2 regions of the Brevibacterium sp. Marseille-P9724 genome follow, and region 1 is predicted to be linked to the other one. Evidence: riboswitches for the same ligand, from Rfam matches in the RefSeq annotation. Region 1 holds a riboswitch; the other holds the start of a gene.
The links. Region 1 has a riboswitch for thiamine pyrophosphate ahead of GC119_RS08310 (FAD-dependent oxidoreductase). Riboswitches for the same ligand answer to the same signal wherever they lie in the genome.

Region 1 (7,286 bases):
ACATAGTGTTCTCTTTCGTTTCTGACCGAGGATCGGTCTCCTCGGAAGAAGAATCGTCGAAGTGCTCAGTTCCTTCAGAGCTCTGCAGGAACTGAGGTCCTTCGTTATTGGCACTAGTAGTATAACCGCGCACTTCAGTGAACAACGGCGTGGGTTCGGCCGAAAGGTCCTCTGCGGGGCTTTCGGTGGTGTAGGTCTCAGCTGGGAGATCCTGTTCGCCTGCGTTGTCAAAGGTTATCGCAAAATGGTCGCGGGGTGGGTCGTCGGCGCTTTCTGCTTCAACTGGCGGGGGATCATCAGGAGTGTCTGGGTAGTCAACTTCGAAAGATTCAGGGGCGTCGTAGTCGTCCAGGTCGGTGTGAAAGGCGCGCCCGGGGCCCGGCGGTTCTTCCTGCCACGGCCGCACTGGATAGTTTGAACCGGCAGCGACCTGAGGCTGTAGGGCGCCGTAGTGGTGGCCGGTCTGCGGAGAGGCTGGCGTGGGGGTATCTGAGTTCGGCGGGGTCTGCATCACGTGTGAAATATCGGGCACATAGGGTTCGTCAGTCTGCACTTCATCTCGCTGCTGTGGTGAGCGGCGAAGAAAGTTGAAACTCATTCAATCTCACCTTGAACACCAGCGTCGGTGGTCTCCTCGGCGGTTTCTTCGGTGTTCGATGACGAGCGTCGCTTGCTTGTTGTGCGGAACGGGGTGTAGCCCAGGGCGATCATCATGATTGTGTCTTCTGTGAAGCTGTCGGTCTCGTGCGGGCCGATGAGCCTGTTTTCGCGCATAACAGCGACTCTGTCGCTCAGGGCGAGCAGTTCGCTGATATCGGATGACAGCAGGACGCAGGCGCTGCCGCGGCTGGTGACCTCTTCCAGGAGCTTGTACACGGCCTGGCGCGAAAGTTCGTCAACTCCGCGGGTGGGCTGGTTGAGCACGAAGATGTTCGCATCGCTGTGCAGGGACTTGGCGACAGCGAGCTTCTGCTGGTCGCCTCCGGACAGTTCGCCGACCTTGCGGTGAATGCTCGGAGTTTTGACCCGCAGCTCCTGGAGGGTGCTGACGAGTTCCCTGAAGCTCTGGACCTGGTCGGTGAACGACTGATCGTCTTCGTCGATTTTGGAGTACTCGGACGCGAGGTTATTGCCTTCGCCGTAGTCAACCTGACCGTCAGTTTCTCCCAGGGTGAAGATTCCCGCCCGCAGTGCATCTTCCGGGCTGGAGAAGCTCTTCTCTTCGCCGTTGACGACAATCGTGCCGGAGGTGTGGGCAGCCTTGCCGCTGATGATGTCGGCCAGCTGTTCCACACCGGATCGGCGCAGTCCCGTGATGCCGAAGATCTCACCCTTGTGGAGGGAGAACGTGGTCGGTGAGAGCTTGTCGTCGAGGGCGACATCCTCGAACCGCAGGATCTCATCGCCGATCTCGCCGCGCTTCTTGGTGGGAACGGGAGCTTCGGTATCGAAGATTTCGACTGTGATCGTGTCGCGGTCAGCTTCGCGGGGAACCAGGATTGAGCGAAGCCTGCCGTCTCTGATCACTGCAATGCGGTTCGACAGTGACTGCAGTTCGTCCAGGCGGTGGGAAACATAGATGATGGCGCGGCCCTGCTTGGACAGGCGGATGATGAGGTCGTGCACCAGCGAGATTTCGTGGTCGTTGAAGGAAGCAGAAACCTCATCCAGCAGGATCAGGGCCGTTTCCTCGTTGGCCAGCCGCAGGATCTCCACCATTGTGCGCTCGGCCTGAACAAGGTCGCGCATCTGCTCGTCAGCAGAGATGGCAACCCCGTTGTCTTCCAGGAGGCGGGTTGCTTCAGCGCGCTTTTCCTCATCCGTGAGCTTCGACAGGTACGAGGTGCGGAACATCGCGTGGTAGACGGTCTGGTCCTCATCCACCGAGATGCGCTGAGGGATGTAGCCGACGCCGATGGCTCGGGCCTCGGCTTCGGTTTCCGGGGCGAACTTCTCATCTGCGAGGGTGATCGTGCCCTCGTCGGGGATGATGCCGCCGGAAAGAACCTTCAGAAGTGTAGATTTGCCGGCGCCGTTGGCACCGACAATGCCGAGAATCTCGCCCCGCTGCAGCGTGAATGAAAAATCATCGAGAGCGGTTTGAGACCCGTGTTTGACAGTCAGCCCCTCAACCGTCAAAACAACATCGCTGGTCATTAAGCCTCCACTTCATTGCAGATTCAGTGTTCGTGCCCGTGCCTGGTGCCGTGCCAGATCCCCCGAATGTGCGGAGTTTCGGTACGGCGTACGCGAAAGGCAGTCTACACGTGTTCGCAAGACCGCCGACGCTTTTAAGCGGAGAGCCTACATATTTCTTAATGAGGCTTGTTTCTTCCGGACCTTGCCAGCGGTGCTTCCTCAGCTTTTGCTCCGTCACCGCGGGCGGCTTACTCTGAGGGCGGTTCATGGGAGCCGGGACACGCCCGGCTGAGAGGGCGAAGCGGCCGACCATCAGCACTCGAAGCGGATCATGCCGACGTGAGGAGAATGGTGAAGACAGCGGTCATCGGGGCGGGAATTCTCGGACTCGCCACAGCTGTGCGGCTGAAGCGCCGCGGTCATGACATCACTGTCTTCGACCCCGAACCGGCGTTGGGAGCATCTTATGCGGCCGCCGGCATGCTCGCCCCAGTCGCCGAAGTCCAGTTCGGCCAGGACGGTCTGCTGCCGACTATGCAGAAGGCCCTCGAGGAATACCCGGAGTTTCTGAAAATGCTCGGTGTTGCCCCGGAGGCTGTCGGCTTTGAAACTGCGGGAACACTCCTGGTGGCAGCAGACTCCGGAGATCGCGAACACCTTGAGCGGATGGAGCGGGCCTACGCCGCACGCGGTCTGACATTCAATCACCTGCCCGGAAGCGGGCTCGCCCGCCTTGAGTCCGGTCTGGCGCCCGGCCTGGCAGCCGGAGCCGAAATCCCCGGTGACCTCCGCATCGACCCTCGCCGGCTCATGGAGGTCATGCTCGGCGCACTGGAGTCGAGTCCCGTGGTCCGCCAGCGCGTCACCCGCATTGCCGGGGCGACAGTGGAAACCGCCGACGGCAGACAGCACCCATTCGACACGACTGTCGTGGCAGCGGGCATGGGCATCGCCGGGATCGCGGGCCTGCCCGAAGATGCCAAGCCGACCCTGCGCCCCGTATACGGAGACGTCATCCGCGTGCGCACCCCCGACAGCCGCCTGCGCTTCGGTCCGCTTGTGCAGCGGACAGTCCGCGCCGTGGTCGCAGGCCGAAGCGTCTACATTGTGCCGCGGGCAAACGGCGAAATCGTCATCGGCGCATCCGTGCGCGAAGACCGCCCTGAAACCGACCTGGGCAGTGTTGCAGACCTCCTGGCTGACGCCGTCACCGTCGTTCCCGGTCTGCGCGACTGCGACCTCGTTGACGTGACAACCCGCGCCCGCCCGACAGCCGAAGACGACATGCCGGTGGTCACACGGACCGAGGTGCCCTGCCACTCGTCAGCAGGACCGGAAGCGAACCCCGCTGGCACCTCGGCGGTTGTCGTCGCAGGAGGACTGTCCCGCCACGGAATCCTTTTGACCCCTTATATTTCCCGCTTGGCGGCCCAGGCCGCCGAGACCCACCCGGAAGGAAAAATCCCATGAGCATCACGGTCAACGGCACAGTGCAGGAACTCGAAGGCAGGCTCACGGTGCTTGACGTCGTGGCCCGCACGACCAACACGCAGCTCAAAGCCGACGGAACACCCGCCGACGGCAGCCGACCGGGCATCGCGGCAGCACTCAACGGCGCTGTCGTGCCGCGCGCACGCTGGGTGCGAACGGAAGTAGAAGACGGTGCCGTCATCGACATCGTCACAGCAGTGCAGGGAGGCTGACGTGCAGCCGCTGACAATCGGACCGACCACTCTGACATCCCGGCTGATCATGGGAACCGGCGGGGCAGTCGACCACGCGAACCTGCGTGCCGCCCTGCAGGAGTCCGGGACCGAACTGACTACCGTCGCCATGCGCCGCTACAGCCCCACAGAAGCCGGTTCGCTGTTTGCCATGCTGTCCGACCTGGACATCAAGGTGCTGCCGAACACCGCCGGATGCTACACCGCGGCGGACGCAGTGCTCACCGCCGAACTCGCCCGGGAAGCCTGCGAAACCCCGCTGGTGAAAGTTGAAGTCATCGCAGACGAAAAAACCCTCCTGCCGGATGTCATTGCAACGCTGGAAGCCACCGAAATGCTCGCCGAGCGCGGCTTCGTACCCTACGTCTACACCTCGGACGACCCGGCTGTAGCCAAGCGGCTCGAATCCGCCGGGGCTGCGGCCGTCATGCCGCTGGGTGCCCCGATCGGGTCCGGTCTGGGCATTCTCAATCCGCACAACATCGAACTCATCTGCTCGCGCGCCTCTGTTCCCGTTGTGCTGGACGCCGGGATCGGCACCGCGTCCGAGGCGTCGCTGGCAATGGAGTTGGGCTGCTCGGCTGTTCTTCTGGCAAGTGCGGTCACGCGTGCAGAAGACCCCGTCGCCATGGCAAGGGCTATGCGCTTGGCCGTCGAAGCCGGCGGCTGGGCCCGAAGCGCCGGCAGGATCCCCACGCGCCGACACGGTGCTGTTGCATCGAGCAGCTTCGACGGGCTTGTCACCGGCCATGATCCGGCCGAAGGATTCCGCGGAATGGGGGTCACGCAGTGAGCGATAACACGCCGCTTGGACTGACACCGGAGGATGCTGAGCGTTTCCGCAGGCAGATGGGCCTGGCCGGCTTCGGTGAACAAGGCCAGGCCCGGCTGCTGAAGTCTCGGGTCGCGGTTGTCGGTGCGGGAGGACTCGGAGCGCCTGTGATGCAGTATTTGGCCGCCGCGGGGGTTGGCCACCTCGAAATCATTGATGACGATGTTGTCGAACGCAGCAATCTGCACCGCCAGGTCATCCACTCCGAATCCGACATCGGCAGGCTGAAAGCCGAATCTGCAGCCGATGTGTGCCGCGGTTTGTTCCCCGGAATCGAACTGACCCTGCACACCGACCGGCTGACAGCCAAGAACGCCCTGCACGTGCTGCGGGATGCTGACCTTGTCATAGACGGCACCGACAGCTTCGATTCCCGCTACCTCATCTCCGATGCGTGCGAAATGCTGCGCAAACCCGTCATCCAGGGATCGGTGCTGCGCTTTTCGGGCCAGGTGGGCGTCTTCTGGGCGGGCAAGACCGGCACCTACCGCGACCTCTACCCAGAAGCCCCTGACGCCGGATCCACACCCACGTGTGCGGAAGCCGGAGTCATCGGGGTGCTGCCGGGAATCATCGGGACGCTGATGACGATGGAGGCCATCAAGCTTCTGGCCGGCGTGGGCGAACCAGCACTCGGCTCCGTTCTCATCTATGACGGGCTGGCCAGCACAATGCGAACCCTCACCGTTGCCGCTGACCCGGAGCGGGCACCGGTCGACCACCTCGACTCCGCCGCCGTCATCACCCCGGCCGCCCTCGAAGCGCGCCTGCGGGCAGGCCAGCCCACCCTGCTGATCGACGTGCGCGAAGCCCGCGAATACGCCGCAGGGACCATTCCCGGAGCGCACAGTGTTCCGCTCAGCGCTCTCCTGGAAGGGGCACAGCTTCCGAAGTCCGATGCGCCGCTGACGGTGCTGTTCTGTCAGGCCGGTGTGCGCTCGCTGCAGGCACTCGACATTCTCAAAGCCAGGGGAATGCACGAAGGCGCGGCCAGTCTTGTCGGCGGCATAAACGCGGTTTGAGGCGGTTTGGCGGCTATGCTGATCTGAATGTTCCTCAAAACCCTGTCGATGCGCGGCTTCAAGTCGTTCGCGTCTGCCACCCGGCTCGAACTCGAACCGGGCATCACGTGTGTGGTCGGACCAAACGGTTCGGGCAAGTCGAACGTCGTCGACGCGCTCGCGTGGGTCATGGGAGAACAGGGTGCGAAGAACCTCCGAGGCGGAAAAATGGAGGACGTCATCTTCGCCGGCACTTCGAAGCGGCAGGCGCTGGGCCGAGCCGAAGTCAGTCTGACGATTGACAACGCCGACGGGGCCATCCCGATCGACTACACGGAAGTCACCATCAGCCGCACGCTGTTTCGCTCCGGCGGCAGCGAATACGCCGTCAACGGCGCACCGGCGCGCCTGCTGGATATTCAGGAGCTGCTGTCCGATTCCGGTCTGGGCAAAGAAATGCACGTGATCGTCGGCCAGGGACAGCTGGACCAGGTTCTGCACGCCGATCCGTTTGAGCGCCGCGGGATCATCGAAGAGGCCGCGGGCGTTCTCAAACACCGCAGGCGCAAAGAAAAAGCCGTCCGCAAACTCAACGGCCTGCAGACCAACCTCGACCGTCTGCAGGACCTGCGTGCAGAACTGGCCCGGCAGCTGGGTCCGCTGGGCAAACAGGCACGTGCCGCACAGCGGGCCGCGACCGTGCAGGCCGAGCTGCGCGACGCAAGTGCTCGCCTGCTGGCCGACGACATCGTCCAAACACAGGCAGCGCTGCAGAACACGGGAAACGCGCGGGAAGAATCCCAACAGCGGCAGGTCGTGCAAGCGCGCATTGAACAGCTCGAACAGGACATTGCCGAAGCACGCGCTTCGGCAGTGAAAGCAGAACAGGACAACGACCGGCTGGCCCAGCTGCTGCGCAGACTCGGCCGGACCGCCACGCGAGCCACAGCGGCAGCCGGCCGCGCCCGCGACCGCGTGGAGTTTCTGCGCACGCCCGCGCAGAAGCTCAGCGGCGACGCGCCCGAAGCCCTCCTCGAGAGGGCCGAGCACTTCCGCGGTGAACTCAGCGACGCCGAAGACCAGCAGAGCAGACGGGCCCAGAGCCTCGAAGAGCTCGCCCAAGCCAGAAACGAAATCTCCGGCAAACTCGACACGGCGGAAGCAGCACTGAAAGCCGCACGTGCGGAGATCGCCGAAAAGGTCCGCATCCGGGCCGGACTCGAATCTGATGTCGAAACCGCCCAGCGGGCACTCGAGGGCATCTCTCGCGAAAAGGACGAAGCCGCACCTGCACGCGAGAAGCTTTTGGCGGACATCGAGAGCGCACGCGCCGAAGCGCAGCGGGCAGAAGCCGCCGTGGCCGATTTAGAACAGGAACAGACCGGAGTGGATGACGCAGTGCAGGCCGCAGCTGATGCGACCGCTCGCGCCCAAGCCGCTGTTGACGAAGCCGACACCCGCAGCGCCGAACTGACCGGCGAGCTGCGCAAGACGGAGGCCCGGATTGAGGCCCTGCAGATCAGCGCATCGCATTCGGCGTCCGCAGATGACCTTCTGGCCCTTGAAATCGACGGTGTCACCGGGCGAGTG
Region 2 (7,286 bases), on a different contig from region 1:
GTCCTGCAGCAGGTAGTGGACGAAGACCTTCGGGTCGAGGCTGCCGTCCGAGAGCTGTTCGATGAAGGGCAGGGCTTCGATGTCGTTGATGATGGGGGCCACGTGTTCCCAGAGTTCACGGCTGTGGGGGCCTGCGATGAATTCGCTCATTGTGTCTCCTGACAGTCGTTTTGCGGTCGTTGTTCCGCTTCGGTCTATTGCAGGGGTGCGCTGATGTGCTCAGCACTGTGCGGACACTGCTGCAGCGTTCAGTGCTCTGCGCTCAGCGGGTGATGTCGACAATGTGGTCGACCGGCCCGTGGGCACCGTCGGAGTTCAGCGACAGCTGCCAGTCGGCTGCGCTGCCGATGGCGCGGGCCAGGTAGTCAAGTGCCGCACCGACGGCATCCCCCAGCGCCTCCCCGCTCGAAGCGCCCGCAGGGTCTTCTCCCGCAGCCTCCAGGGCGTGCCTGCGGTGGGCGACCTCTGCGGCTATGGCCGCCGAAAGCGTGCAGCCGGTGCCGTGGGTGTTGGCCGAAAAGACGCGCGGGTGGCTGAATTCGCGCCACGCGATGTCGTCGCCTTCGGCAACCGCGAGGATGTCTGTGACGATGGAGTCTGCTGCGTGCCCGCCTTTGAGAAGCACGGCCCTCGGCCCCATTTTCAGCAGGCGGGCGGCCTGTTCACGCATCTGTGCGGGAGTGCCGGCTTCGTCTTGTTCATCCCCCAGCAGGAGTGCTGCTTCAGGCAGGTTGGGAGTGATGAGACCGGCTTGCGGCAGCAGAGCAGTGCGCACCGCGTCGATTGCGCTCTCTGCCAGCAGTCGGTGGCCGGAGGTTGCGACCATGACGGGGTCGACCACCAAAAAGCCCAGTCTGCCGGCCGCCGCATAGTCTGCCGTGGTCTGCACGAGTTCCGGTGTGCCTAGCATGCCGGATTTGCTCGCGTCAACGTGGATGTCATCGACGACCGAATCGAACTGGTCGATTACGAAGTCGTGGTCGATCTCGTAGATGCGGCTGACTCCGTGGGTGTTCTGCGCTACGAGGGCCGTGATGATGCTGGCTCCATATGCGCCGCGAGCCGTGAAGGTTTTCAGATCCGCCTGGATTCCCGCACCGCCGGAAGGGTCGGTGCCGGCGATGGTGACGGCGACGGGAGGACGATGGTCTGCTGCGGTCATAAGCTTTCTCCTGTGTAGGCCGCCAGAATGTCCCGGGCTGCTCCGGCCGGGTTTGTTGCGGTCATGATGGCTGACACAACGCAGATTCCCGCGGCACCCGTACCGCGCAGCGCTGCGGCGTTGTGGTCTTTGATCCCGCCGATGGCAAATGCGGGCAGGCCCGCTTTTCCGGCGCGGTCGCGGAAACCTTCCGGGCCGATGGCACTGCGTCCGGTCTCTTTGGTCTGGGTGGCGTACACCGGCCCGATGCCGACCAGATCGACGTTCTGGCTTCGAGCGCGCGCAAAGTGTTCGGGCTCCTGGGCTGAAACACCCAGCAGCGGTTCCGCACCGATGCGCTGGCGCACATCGTCTGCCGACATGTCGCCTTGACCCACGTGCACGTGGACTTTTCTGCCGCGCTCCAGAAGGCGGGCTGCGACATCGACGCGGTCATTGACGAAGACGGGGACGTCAGTTTTGATGCTGTGCTCAGCGCGTGCGCGCTCAACGGCATCGAGCACGCTCAGGGTGAGCTTTTCGAAGCCTGCGTCGTCAATGTGCTTATCGCGCACCTGCACGATGCCCACTCCCCCGGCAACTGCCTGGGCGACGGTCTCGGCCACCGTGCGCCCGGCGCTTTCGGCCATGGCGGTGTCAGTGACCAGGTAGAGGTCGGTGCGGTAGTCGGACAGGCGGTCCAGTGGTGCGCTCATGCGGTTCCTCCCGTTGTCCACGCGGTCTCAATGCGGGCCAGGTCGTCTGGCCCCACGGCGTGCAGGCCATCGAGGAAGTGCGCGGCGAATGTTCCGGGTCCGCTGGCTTGTGTGTGGGCTGCCTGGGCGGCCGAGGTGAAGTGCAGGTGCGCTGCTGCCGCGGCCATGCCTGTTCTCACCCGGGGGCTGAGGTCCTGTGTCTGCCGGGTGTGGGCAGCTGTCGCGGCGTAGGCGGCGGTAAGCGCTCCGAGCGAGCACCCGGTGCCGATGACGCTGGGCATATAGGGACTGCCGCCTGTGATCGTCACGGTGTGGGTTGCGGAGTCGTCGGCGAACACAATGGCGTCAGACTCCCCAGAAACGGCGGCGACAATGCCGGCCTGGGCGAGGCTTGCCGCGGCTGCCAGGGCGTCGTCGACTGAGTGCGTTGAGTCGGTTCCGCGGGCGCTGCCGGACTGCTGGGCCAGGCCGATGATTTCGGAGGCATTGCCGCGCACAATGGCCGGGCCGCTGTTCAGAGCGCGCATAATCCTGGAGGTGCGGTGCGCGGAAATCCCAAAGCCCACGGGGTCGAGCACCCACGGTTTGCCGGACTGAGCGAAAGTGTCGATGGCACCGTCAGCTGACAGGTACTGGTGCGATGTTGGTGTGCCGAAGTTGATGAGCAGGCCGTCTGCGATTTCGGCGAAGTCTGCAGCGTCGGCTTCATGATCGATCATGGCGGGGCTGGCACCTGCCGCCAAAAGCACATTTGCGGCGAACTGCTGAACGACCGTGTTCACAATGCACTGCACGAGCGGCGTGCGCTGCCGCAGAGTTTCAAGCAGTGCGCCCGCATAGTCTTTGAGTTCCATGACATCCCTTCGCTGGTCCTAACCACACAGGTTCAACGGGTTAATCTCAGCCGCCGCGTGGCGGCACCCCGTGTCACTTCGCTCACCCTAACACCCACCCCTGACACAGACCGACAGCGCAAGCCCACGACGCAGACCCAATCCTGTACCGCAGACCAGCGCAGCGGGCCCGGCGGCCGCGACCTCCGCCTCGTGAGCAGACAGCTGTGCGCCCGGCCATAGGCACGGGCGCACAGAAGACGATCACAGACAGCCGGATCGGCTGCGGCGGATCAGTGGTAGTTGGGGGCTTCCTGGGTGATCTGAATGTCGTGCGGGTGGCTTTCCTTCAGACCCGCCGTGGTCAGGCGCACGAACTGGCCCTTGGCCTTCAGTTCGGCAATGGAGCGCGCACCCACGTAGAACATGGTCTGGCGCAGGCCGCCCGTGAGCTGATAGGCCACCTGGCGCAGCGGACCGCGGTAGGAAACGCGGCCCTCAATGCCTTCGGGCACAAGGTCGGTGTCGGTGACGACATCGGCCTGGAAGTAGCGGTCTTTGGAATAGGAGCGTCCCTTGCGCGGAGCCATAGCCCCAAGTGAGCCCATACCGCGGTATGCCTTGTACTGCTTGCCGTTGACCAGGATGAGTTCGCCGGGGCTTTCCTCACAGCCTGCCAGCAGCGAACCGAGCATGACCGAATCGGCACCGGCGACAAGAGCCTTGCCGATGTCGCCCGAATACTGCAGGCCGCCATCGCCGATGACCGGCACACCGGCTTCGCGGGCAGCCTGGTAGGCCAGGTTGATTGCGGTGACCTGCGGGACACCCACACCGGCGACAATGCGCGTGGTGCAGATGGAGCCCGGGCCCACACCCACCTTGATGGCGTCAGCCCCGGCGTCGATGAGCGCCTGAGCTCCCGCGCGGGTGGCCACATTGCCGCCGATGACCTGCACGTCCTTAAACGCCGGATCCTTTTTGAGCGACGTGATCATGTCGGTCACACCGCGGGCGTGGCCATTGGCGGTGTCGACCACCAGGACGTCCACACCTGCTTCGGCCAGCAGACCCGCCCGCTCAAAAGCATCGCCGTAGAAGCCGACCGCAGCACCCACGAGCAGGCGGCCTTCGCCGTCCTTTGAGGCGTTGGGGTATTCGTCGCGCTTGACGAAGTCCTTGACCGTTATAAGGCCCTGGATCTTGTTGTTCTCGTCAACCAGCGGAAGCTTTTCGATCTTGTGCTCCGCCAGCAGTTCGTAGGCCTTTTCGGCGGACACATTGTGGGGAGCGGTGATAAGCGGCATCTTCGTCATGATTTCGCCGACCGTGGTGGTGGCGAAGTCAGTGCGCGGCACAAAGCGGAGGTCGCGGTTGGTGATGATGCCCACGAGAGTGTTGTCATCATCAACCACCGGAAGGCCGGAAATGCGGTACTGACCGCACATGTGGTCAAGCTCTTCGAGTGACTTTTCAGCAGTGATCGTCACCGGATCGGTGATCATTCCCGATTCCGAGCGCTTCACATAGTCGACCTGAGCGGCCTGATCTTCTTTCGACAGGTTGCGGTGAATGATTCCCACACCGCCGAAGCGGGCCATGGCGATTGCCATGCGGGATTCCGTCACGGTGTCCATAGCGGCTGAGACCAGCGGAACCGCAATGTCGAGTTCGCGCGTCAGGCGAGTTTTCGTTGTGGCCTCCGACGGGATGACGTCTGTGTCTCCCGGCAGCAGCAGGACGTCGTCATAGGTCAGACCGGTAAGCGAAAACGGATCTTCTGCGTCTTTGAAATGCTGGTGAACCTCTGGCAAGAGAACCCTTCCTCCGGTAGAGACCATAACCGCGTGCCATTCGCATGACATCCGCGGTGTTTTTATGAACCTATCCTAAGGGGTTCGCGCTGGTCTTCCCGATGCGGGTGAAGCGCAGAATCAGCCGAAAGTATGACCCCGAATTCAGCTTTCTGCGCGATGTGCCGAAGAATTGAGCACGCCAAGCTGAAGGCATGCTGATTCTTGCGATTGTCCTCATTTCACTGGCACTGGTCTTCTACACGATCGGCGTGTGGGCCGAGCGTCTGAAGAAGACCCTCACCTGGCCGCACGTGGCCCTGTTCGGAATGGGTCTGCTCTTCGATGCGTCAGGGACCGAGGTGATGCGCCGCATTGCTGCCGCCGGCGCATCGACAATGTCGAACGCACCCGATGGTTCTCTCGCCCAGATTCTGTCGATCACCATGGCGATCACCGGCCTGATCGCGCTCATCCTCATGGCAGTGCACTTCTTCTGGGCTCTCATCGTGATGATCAAGGGCACCCAGCGGGCCAAGGCCGTCTTCCACAGATTCTCTGTCACTGTGTGGGCCATCTGGCTGGTCCCCTACCTGACAGGCATGGTGTCCTCAATGGTCGCCTGAGCACATTCACCGAGCCGGCCCCTCCGGCAGCGTGAGCGGGAAGTTCGACTGGAACTCCCGTTCCTTCCCGCTGAGCGGATCGGCAAAGCGCAGCCCGTCTGCCACCAGCTGCAGCGGGTCGGAGAAATCGTACGGGTCCGGTGCCCAATCGGCCGGGTAGACGGGATCACCCACCATCGGGACGCCCAGCCCGTTGAGGTGTACGCGCAGCTGGTGGGTCTTCCCGGTGACCGGCTCCAAGGCGAACTCTCCGATCGAGGTGAGCTCCGCCTCGTGAGCCGGCGTCGAGGCTTTCGGCCCTACGAGGGGTGCCGATTCCGGCGGAAGCCTGCGGGCAGCCCAGCCGCGGATGCCCTCGAACCGCAGGCGGGTTTCGGTGTTGGGGTTCCCGGGCAGTTCGACCACTTGGCGCTCGCCCTTGGTTTTGTGCAGGCGGGTGCGGCGGACGGCAGGCAGGGTCTCAGGGTCGAAGTCGGGCGGCAGCCAGGCGAGCGCGCGGTAGGTCTTGTGCACGCGGCGGTTTTGGAAGAGAACCTGGTAGGCGCCTCGGGTTTCGCGGCGCCGTGAGAACAGCAGCAGGCCTGCGGTCACGCGGTCTAGCCGGTGAACGGCAACCAAATCAGGTTCGTTCAGCTCAACGCGCAGGCGAGTCACCGCCGACTGGCGCACAAAGCGGCCGTTGGGGGTCGAAGCGAGGAAATGCGGTTTGTCGACCACCACGATGTCGCGATCTTCATAGAGGACGGTGAGGTCAAAGGGGACGGGATCTTCGTGCGGAACCGGCCGGTGGAAGAAGTAGAAGCCGCCGGGAATGACGGGATCTTCCGGGCCGACTGGGCGGCCGGTTTCATCTGTCAGGCATCCGCCGTCGGGGTGTTCGGTCAGCCAGGTGCGCTCCTGCGGAGAGTGGTCGGGGAATTCCTGAGCCAGCCACGCGTGAACGGTCTTCGGCACCGGCAGGTGGGCTTTTGCGGAGGTCTGGTTCCCGCCGGGAGCACGCAGGCGGTTTGCGCTGATCCCCTCACGAGGAGGAAGAGGGCTTCGCATCACAACCTCCATGCAGTCTCGGGGCGGGTGTGGGATGGACAAGGTTCGGCCTGGTGACACCGCGATTTTGCAATCCATTTGAAATAAGAAAACCCGCCGAATTCAGCGTATTCGCGATAAAGTCGACCGGGCCGGAATTTTATCGACAGGAGAAGCTGTGAAGCTCACCACCATGCTGCAGAACGTTGTTTCCGACCATGGGGACCGTATCGCACTGGTCACTCCGACAGAGCGCGTGACCTACGCGCAGCTGGACGATAGGGCGCGGCGGGCGGCCGCGGTGCTCGCCGCTCACCAGGTGTTTCCCGGTGATCGGATCGGCGTGATGACCCTCAACAGCGCTTCAGCCGCATATACGCTGTTCGGCGCGTGGTACCTCGGGGCGATTCCCGTTCCCCTGAACCCGAAGATGGATTCGGGTGACCTCGAAGCAGTCATCAGCCACGCGGGCATTGAAGTTGCTCTTGTGTCCGCCGAACTGTGGAAAGCCGCCAAACGCGTTGACCTGGGCATCGAGTGGATTGTGTCCGACGCCGGTCGTGTTCGGCAGGCAGATGGTCGCGGTGGAACCGGTCGTTTTGGCAGCACTGTTTTCGAAACGACCATCGACGCTGTCGACCCGTACACGGAAGCTGAATACGAAGACGCCGCGACCGCGCTTATTCAGTACATTGACCTTGTTGACGGAATTCCGCGCGGCGCGGTGTTCACGCACGCCGGCCTTGCCGAAGCGCAGCCTGCTGTTGCACACGCCATGGGAATCGACGGCTACGACGTGGTGCAGACTGCCTCTCCCCTGTGGAATCCCGCGGCCTTGCACACCTCGATTCTCACTCCGCTGTCGTTGGGTGCCGCGGTGGTGCTGTCGGCTGATCCCAAGCCGGCCTCGACGGCAGCACTCGTGCAGAAGGCCGGTTCGACGGTGGTCACCGGCACGGAAGCGGCGCTTCTTGCAACTCTGCCGGGGGCGACCTCTGCTGGTTTTGCGCCGGGTGACATTGAGCGGATTTTTGTGCTCGGCACCGTGTCGTCACCGCGAGTGGGTGCTGAAATTGCGCGCGCCTATCGGGCTAAGCACTTCTATGGCCTGTACTCCCCCGGTGCTGCCGCGGGTGTCGGTCTGCTGATCA

Region 2: it holds a riboswitch for thiamine pyrophosphate, as region 1 does, so the genes downstream of both, thiM (hydroxyethylthiazole kinase) here and GC119_RS08310 (FAD-dependent oxidoreductase) in region 1, are expected to answer to the same signal.

What each region holds. Positions count from the first base shown of each region.
Region 1 is NZ_LR722996.1:6,486-13,771, forward strand. It holds gene GC119_RS11080 (roadblock/LC7 domain-containing protein) at 1-598, opposite strand, end outside; gene GC119_RS08305 (ATP-binding cassette domain-containing protein) at 595-2,157, opposite strand; TPP riboswitch at 2,396-2,502, shown strand; gene GC119_RS08310 (FAD-dependent oxidoreductase) at 2,488-3,609, shown strand; gene thiS (sulfur carrier protein ThiS) at 3,606-3,842, shown strand; gene GC119_RS08320 (thiazole synthase) at 3,844-4,656, shown strand; gene GC119_RS08325 (ThiF family adenylyltransferase) at 4,653-5,717, shown strand; gene smc (chromosome segregation protein SMC) at 5,745-7,286, shown strand, end outside.
Region 2 is NZ_LR722999.1:5,039-12,324, forward strand. It holds gene GC119_RS09810 (TenA family protein) at 1-150, opposite strand, end outside; gene thiD (bifunctional hydroxymethylpyrimidine kinase/phosphomethylpyrimidine kinase) at 263-1,162, opposite strand; gene thiE (thiamine phosphate synthase) at 1,159-1,857, opposite strand; gene thiM (hydroxyethylthiazole kinase) at 1,854-2,711, opposite strand; TPP riboswitch at 2,699-2,792, opposite strand; gene guaB (IMP dehydrogenase) at 2,984-4,504, opposite strand; gene GC119_RS09835 (HsmA family protein) at 4,699-5,109, shown strand; gene GC119_RS09840 (pseudouridine synthase) at 5,116-6,156, opposite strand; gene GC119_RS09845 (AMP-binding protein) at 6,314-7,286, shown strand, end outside.